Candidatus Pseudothioglobus singularis PS1: one gene and its partner. Each later gene encodes a partner of the first gene's protein in a complex. Links are inferred from orthologs where the notes say so. Each region holds a gene or a part of one and is shown on either strand. Other genes may lie near its edges.

Evidence for each region. The genes of interacting proteins can lie anywhere in the genome.
Region 2: the proteins of W908_RS03495 (region 1) and eno are in contact, whole or in part, in a solved structure (PDB 2FYM), measured with the Escherichia coli proteins. The link is inferred for Candidatus Pseudothioglobus singularis PS1 from one-to-one orthologs.

What each region holds. Positions count from the first base shown.
Region 1 is NZ_CP006911.1:678,102-682,970, forward strand. What follows is about bases 253-3,207. They hold W908_RS03495 (Rne/Rng family ribonuclease), read right to left. Parts: upstream 2,852-3,207; coding sequence 653-2,851; downstream 253-652. Other genes in these bases: aroE (shikimate dehydrogenase), read right to left, coding at 253-646; W908_RS03500 (pteridine reductase), read right to left, coding at 3,112-3,207. Also shown: more of aroE, read right to left, coding at 1-252; more of W908_RS03500, read right to left, coding at 3,208-3,831; W908_RS03505 (class I SAM-dependent methyltransferase), read left to right, coding at 3,906-4,869. UniProt on the Escherichia coli protein: Endoribonuclease that plays a central role in RNA processing and decay. Required for the maturation of 5S and 16S rRNAs and the majority of tRNAs. Also involved in the degradation of most mRNAs.
Region 2 is NZ_CP006911.1:1,214,126-1,217,390, reverse strand. Bases 1-2,978 are described here. They hold eno (phosphopyruvate hydratase), read right to left. Parts: upstream 2,141-2,978; coding sequence 860-2,140; downstream 1-859. Other genes in these bases: dnaJ (molecular chaperone DnaJ), read right to left, coding at 2,214-2,978; W908_RS06175 (HlyC/CorC family transporter), read right to left, coding at 1-780. In the rest of the region: more of dnaJ, read right to left, coding at 2,979-3,265. UniProt on the Escherichia coli protein: Catalyzes the reversible conversion of 2-phosphoglycerate (2-PG) into phosphoenolpyruvate (PEP). It is essential for the degradation of carbohydrates via glycolysis.

The DNA of each region.
Region 1 (4,869 bases):
CATACATTAAGTCATAGCACAAAGCACCCTCACAAAGACCTTTTGGTAAATTAAGCATAGTTCCATCTATGGAAGAACTTGTTGCATTAATAACTATATTAACAGGCTTGGATTTAATTTGATCAATACCAAATCCACAAACCTTTCCATACTCAGAAAATTCATTTGCCAATCTCAATGATTTTTCTTTAGTTCGATTAGCTAATAAAATTTTCTCAGGATTTTTATCTAGTATTGGTTTGAGAATGCCCCGAGTTGCACCACCAGCTCCAATAATTAAAATTTCTTTATCTCGAAGGGTTTGTTCTAAATTTCTTTCAAGATCATTAACAAGACCCTTGCCATCAGTATTTTCCCCAAAAATGATGTTGTTATCGATCTTAATGGTATTTACCGCCCCTGCAGCTTTTGCTTCATCAGTTAAGTCATCTGCAAAGTTATAGGCATTAATTTTAAAAGGAAGCGTAATATTGAATCCAGAGCTGCCAGAACTCATAAATTTTTCTGCTGTCAAATTGAACGCATCAACTGGCGATAGAATTTTTTCATAAGACAGTTCAATATCAAATTCTTTTGCAAATTCATGATGAATCATAGGTGATAAGCTATGATCTACAGGGTTTCCAATGACACCAAATTTACGCATAAAATCTTATGAAGGTTCTTCGTCTGGTTTTATTGTTGAATTCTTATTATTCTCTAATGACTTTACAGCAATATCTGCATTTTTAGGTTTGGCTTTAGAAGCTACCTTTTTTGCTGGTTTACGAGTTGTTTTCTTTGGAGTCTTAGGATCTTTACTCTTGTCTGTTTTAGTGGTGACCTCAACAGGCTTCGTAGCAACCTCAACAGGCTTCGTAGCAACCTCAACAGGCTTCGTAGCAACCTCAACAGGCTTCGTAGCGACCTCAACAGGTCTGTTTACTGTATCACTTGGCTTTTGGTTAGAATTTGTAGTATTTTTCTGATTTCTATTTCTATTTCTGTTTCTATTTTGATTATTTTTATTATTTTTATTTTTTTGACCCTCATCCTTTGATTCATTAGCAGTAGGTTTTGGATTTTGGGTGTTGTTCTGATTTTCCTGTGAACTCTTATTCTGGCTCCTATTCTGGTTCCTATTCTGGTTCCTATTCTGATTTCTACTTCTATTTCGACTTGGAGCTCTTGTATTTTTAGATTTAGGAGCAGGTTTTTTATCTGAAGAGAATATTTCAGTGAGCTTGCTCATAAATGAGACTTTCTTTTCAGGCATTTTCGTTGATGGCTGATTAGTTGATATTGCTGGAATATCAGGTTTATCGACATAATTAATCACATTGGGATTTTCCTGAGGCTTGGATACGCCTTGGAAGCTCTTATGGTGCGATCTTTTATCTCCCTTCTGCTTGTTCACTGTATAGTGAGGAAAGTGCATATATTGATTTGGAAGTAGCGTAATTTTAATGCCATGCTTCTCTTCCATTTCAATGATGTTATGCCGCTTTTCATTTAATAAGTAGGTAATGACTTCGACGCTTGACTGGATTGTTATATCGCCACCATTTTTGTTCGAGTTAAGATTGTCTTCAAGTTGGCGAATAATTCTTAATGACAATGATGGTATGGTTGGGTTGGTTCCACTTCCGTTACATACTGAACAGGTTTTCCCAGTTGATTCTGCAACCGAGTTCATGAGTCTTTGACGCGATAATTCAAGTAAACCAAATCTTGAAATGTTTCCAATCTGAACGCGAGCCCTATCATTCGCTGTTGCTTTTTCCATTAACTTTTCGATAGCTGTTCTATGAGACTCAGATGCCATATCAATAAAGTCAATAACTACAAGGCCACCAATATCCCTTAATTGAAGCTGTAATGCGATTTCCTCGGCAGCATCTAGGTTAGCCTTGTAAGCAGTGTCTTCAATGCTAGTGCCTTTAGTTGCCCTTGCAGAGTTAATATCAATTGCTGTAAGTGCCTCTGTTGCATCAAAAACAATAGTTGCACCTGACCTTAAAGCGACTTCCCTGTTAAAGACATTTTTAACTTGTGACTCCACGCTCATGTGAGCAAAAAGTGAGTGGTCAGTTACATCGAAGAACTTTATTTTATCAAGATAGTGAGGCATTACAAAATTTGTAAAGTCACGCGCTTTTTGGTAGGTTTCTAAGTCATCAATAATGACACTATCAGTATCTTCTCTCAAATAGTCACGAAGAGCTCTAATTGTAATATCACTCTCTTGATAGATTAAAAAAGGACCATCCTGATTTTTAGTTTCTGTTTTAATAGATTTCCAGAGCTGAGTTAAATGGTCAACTTCCCACTGAAGTTCACTCACCCCTCTTCCGGCGCCTTCAGTTCTGATAATCAATCCAGAATGTTTTGGGACATTAAGGCTCGGTAGTAAATTTTTTAAGTCTTGGCGATCTGAGGCATTAATTTGCCTTGAGATGCCTGAGCTTTTTGGGTTATTTGGCGTCAAAATCATATAAGCACCCGCCAAGTTGATGAAGGTACTAAGGGCAGCACCTTTATTACCTCGCTCTTCTTTTTCAACCTGGACGATAATTTCCTGTCCTTCTTTAAGGACATCACTTATGGTGAGTTTGTCACCCTTTGGTTTAATGCCTTCAGCAAAAAAAGGAGACACCTCTTTGAAGGGGAGAAAGCCATGCTTGTCTTTACCATAGTCAACGAAAGCAGCCTCTAAGGATTGCTCTACGCGTGAAATTTTGGCTTTGTAGATATTGCCTTTAGTTTTCCTGTTAAGGCTTGTTTCTATATTAAGGTCAGTAAGCTTTTGGTTCCTGACGATTGCAACCCGGATCTCTTCCTTGTGGGTAGCATTTATGAGAATGTGATTCATTATGAAGTCCTGTTATATCTGGACTATTGAGTGCGTACATATCCCCAATACTTATGTATTGAATAGGAATTAAGGTTTGATTAAAAAGATTCATCAATTGCTAAATAAGTTATGTATGTGGCATCAATAAGCCCATAAAAAAATAGTTCGTTACAATATCTCGATTTTATTAATTTTTTGAAATATTATAAAAAAATTCTTGTTGGTCAAAAAAATGTTTGACAATATAATTATACCACATATTGACCTACACATCCTATTTACTGGTTTAGGGTGCGACCCCCATCAATATTGATTATTTGCCCCGTAATATAGTTTGAGTTTGCTAAAAATAATACTGTGTCTGCAATATCCTGAGGAGAGCCTTGCCTATGAAGTGCTATTCTTTCAAGCATAAGGTTTTTATCATCTTCAGAGATCTCAGCACTGTCCTGAGGCCAAAGAATTGAACCCGGGGAAACACCATTCACTCTAATTCTGGGAGCAAGCTCTTTGGCCAAGGTTTGAGTCAGCATTTTTAAGCCTGCCTTGGAGATGTTGTAAATAGCATGTTTTTTTAATGGCCTTTCAGAATGAATATCAATAATATTAATAATTGAGCCATCATTTTTGGATAGTGTTTTACTTAGTCCCTTGGATAAGAAAAAAGGTGCTTTTAGATTGATATTTATCACATCATCCCAATCTTTCATTTCACTATCCTCGACTGATTTTGGATAAAAAACAGAAGCATTATTGACTAATAAATCGATTGACTTAATTGAGCTAACTAAAGAGTCGAGTTCATCTATATTGTTTAAATTCCCTAAGACAATCTCTACAGAATTAGCCCGAATTGAGTTAAGTTCATCACATAGCAACTGAGCTTTATCTTTTGATTGATTGCAGTGAATAATAATGTTAAATTGATTGTGATGAAGGGTTTTGACAATCTGAGCGCCAATTCTTGCTGCACCGCCGGTAATTAATGCTGTTTTCATTGAATTCTCTTAAAAAATGTATTTGTTGTTTTATAAAATTTATCTAGCGATCACAGTATAAAATATTTCCACATATGAGCCTCGAAGATATTATATCTAAAACCATTAAGGACAATAACAATCCAATTGGTTTTGATGTTTTTATGAATCTTGCTTTGTATCATCATCAGTTTGGCTATTATCGATCAAATAAAACGATATTTGGCCATAAAGGTGACTTCATTACAGCGCCAGAAACGTCCGATCTTTTTGGCTTTTGTCTCGCCAGGCAATGTAAACAGGTCTTAAATAATGGTAATATTCTAGAGTTTGGTGCTGGAAGTGGAATACTTGCCGCCCAAATTCTATTTGAATTGGGAAGGCAAAACTCACTTCCTGAAAAATACTTTATTATTGAATTAAGTGCCCAACTTAAAAAAACACAGCAAAAGACTCTTAAAAAGGCTTTACCTGAAATTTATAATCGTGTTGAATGGTTAACTGAGCTTCCCAGTAACTTTAAGGGAGTGGTGGTTGCTAATGAGGTTCTAGATGCGTTTCCTGTCAAAAGAATCACACTTTCAAACAATCAGTTTTATGAATTGGGAGTTGACTATATTGATAATTGCTTTCAATGGAAAAGGTTTGAGCAGCCTTACTTAAAATCTGAAACTACCTATGGAGGTAATTTGCCTGAGGGTTACACCACTGAAGTAAGTCTTCAATCCGATGGCTGGATTAAATCTCTATATGATCTTATGAGCGAAGGCGTTGTTCTATTAATTGATTATGGGATGAGTCAATCTGAATATTTACATCCCCAGCGAACTGATGGCACCCTGAAGTGTTTTTATAGACACAAATCAAACAATAATCCCTTTATTCAAATAGGGGATCAAGACATAACAGCTTCAGTTAACTTTACAGATATTTATAAAAGCTCGATTGATTCTGGCTTTAAGGTCGGTGGATATTCGACTCAGTCCATGTTTTTAATTTCAATGGGTATTGAGAGCTTCCTTGCTAATGAAGAGAATGAGGAAAACAAAATCAAGCTTG
Region 2 (3,265 bases), 540 kb from region 1 along the record:
TTTGGCATAGATATTGAGTATATCTCTCATATGTATTGTTCCAATAATATTGTTTTCTGATCCTTCAAAAAGAAGTAGACGGTTGTGTTGAATTCGTTTAAATTGCTCAAATAATTCTTCATCATCATTGGCATCGGCACTAACTAACTCATGGTGCGGAATCATAATATCCTCAACTTTAACTTTTTCAAGATCAATAATATTGAGCAACATGCTCTGATAATTCTTTGACATTTGCGATTTTGAATCTTTGACAGCCATTCTGAGCTCTTCAGAATTTAAAATATCTTTACTAACATTTTTAAGTCCAAGTAGCTTTAAAATAAATTTAGAGATGATCGATATTAGATAGATTAGAGGCTTGAAAATTTTTATCAGTATCTCTAATATCCAAGACGCAGGTAATGCAATTTTTTCAGGATTTTTGGCTGCAAAAGTCTTTGGCGTATTTTCTGCAAATACTAGAATGACCAAAGTCAGAACTAATGAGGCAACGATGACTGAGCCCTCTCCAAATAATTTTAAAGAGAGAAGAGTTGCAATACTTGCTGCAAGTATGTTGACAAAGTTATTGCCAAGTAAAATACCTCCAATCAAGTAATCAATTTTGTTTAGAAGTTTCTCTACTCTTTTGGCTTGAGCATTATTCTTTGCACTTAGAGCTTTGAGTCGATAGCGATTGAGCGCCATCATCGAAGTTTCTGATGCGGAAAAGAATGCCGAAGCAATAATAAGAATAAAAAGTATAAAACTTAGCCAAAAAGTCGACAGTGATTCCAATCAGTCACCCAAAATAGTCAATGAGGTTATATTTTAACCTTAAATCAACTTAATGGACTAAAACAAGCAGGTATGCCTACTATCGTAAATTATCAAAAGCATTAAGGCCAGGATAGACCGCCATGCTTCCTAATTCCTCTTCAATCCTGAGAAGGCGATTATATTTCGCTAATCTGTCAGAGCGAGACAAGGATCCTGTTTTAATCTGACCACAACTTGTCGCAACTGCCAGATCAGCGATTGTTGTATCTTCAGTTTCACCACTTCTGTGCGACATCACACACGTGTAATTTGCCTCAAGCGCCATCTTCATCGCGTCAAACGTTTCAGTAAGCGTACCAATTTGATTTACTTTAATAAGTATTGAGTTTGCGATATTATTATCAATTCCTTTTGCAAGAATCTCACTATTAGTTACAAAAAGATCATCACCAACCAGTTGAACAGAATTTGCCAATCTATGAGTAAGCATTTCCCAGCCCTCCCAGTCATTTTCATCCATACCGTCTTCAATTGAGATAATTGGGTATTTTTTGACCCATGATACAAGATAATCAACAAACTCACTATTTGTTAACTTTAAACCTTCTGATTTTAAATTGTAAGTTCCATCTTTATAAAACTCAGAGCTTGCTGCATCAATGCCAATAAAAATATCTTTTCCAGGAGTATATCCAGCACTTTTAATTGCCTTAATAATGACCTCTAGCGCTTCTTCATTAGATTTCAAATCAGGTGCAAAGCCGCCTTCATCACCCACAGCAGTATTAAGCCCTTTTTTATCAAGGACAGCTTTTAAATGATGAAAAATTTCAGTGCCATACCGAAGCGCCTCTTTGAAGCTGGGAGCACCTGCCGGAATAATCATAAATTCTTGAATATCAACACTATTATTGGCATGTTCACCTCCATTAATAATGTTCATCATTGGAACAGGTAATTGAAAAGAATTTGAAAAATTAAATGAACGAAATAAAGATTGGTTTTGGGATTTAGCATTTGCCTTGGCGCACGCAAGAGATACTGCTAGTATTGAGTTTGCACCAAGTCTGGATTTTGTTTCTGTGCCATCTAAATCAATCATTGTCTGATCAATCATTTTTTGGTTTGATACTTCTAAATCTTGAAGAGCAGAATTTATCTCGGTATTTATAAATTTAACTGCTTTAAGAACGCCTTTACCAAGGTAGCGATTTTTGTCACCATCTCTAAGCTCTAAAGCCTCTCTTTGGCCTGTTGAAGCTCCTGAAGGGACGATGGCTCGACCAACAATGCCATTAGTTAAGGTTACATCAGCTTCAACAGTAGGATTTCCTCTTGAATCTAATACTTCACGCGCATTAATTTTTTGAATCTTCATCTTGAGATTTGTAAGTTAAAAAAAGAAATTTTATAGTTGGACAATTGATTCTTTGTTACAAATTGTTTCAGAGTTAATCAAAGAATGATTTCATTTTACCAAAAAATGAGTCAGACTCAGGGTGATGCTTGGCCTCACAAGAGTTTGAAAAGTCTTTTAATAACTTCTTTTGTTTGGAGTTTAAATTGACAGGAGTTTCAACTTTGACTTGGCACAGTAAATCACCAGAACCACTATGCCTCATTGCTGGCATGCCTTTACCTCTCAACCTAAAAAGTTTAGAGGTTTGTGTGCCTGCTGGAACGTTAATTTTTAGCTTGCCTTTGAGTGTAGGCACTTCAATTGACCCACCAAGTGCTGAGGTTGCAAAATCAATTGGAACTTCGCAATACAAATCATTCCCATCACGCTCAAATATAGCATGCTCTTTGATATGAATTTGAACATATAGATCTCCATGAGGGCCACCACGCAAGCCAGCCTCACCCTCACCACTGAGTCTTATTCGATTACCAGTGTCTACACCTGCTGGAATTTTTACAGACAGAGTTTTTTGATTCCTAACAACGCCCTGACCACGACAGGTTCCACAAGGAGATTCAATTTTTTCACCAGACCCATTACATTGATTGCAAGGACGCTGGACAGCGAAAAAACCTTGTTGCATAGTCGTTTGACCTGTTCCACGACAATTTCCACAAGTTTTAACAGAAGTTCCAGGTTTTGCGCCGCTTCCAGAGCATGTATCACAGGTATCATTTTTTGGGACTCTTATTTTGACTGTATCGCCATCAGCAGCTTGTTTTAAATCAATTTCTAAATCATATCGAAGGTCTGAGCCTCTGTTGTCTGGTTTTGAATTGCCACCACCAAAAATATCTCCAAAAATGTCACCAAAACCTCCAGCACCACCGAATGGGTTACCACCACCAAAGCCTTGTCCACCTTGTTCTACACCTGCATGCCCAAATTGATCATAGGCTGATCTTTTTTGCGGATTTGAGATAACGTCATAAGCTTTACGGACTTCCTTAAATTTTTTTTCTGCACCAACCTTGTCATCCGCATTACGATCTGGATGATATTTCATAGCAAGGCGCTTATAGGCTTTTTTTATTTTGGCTT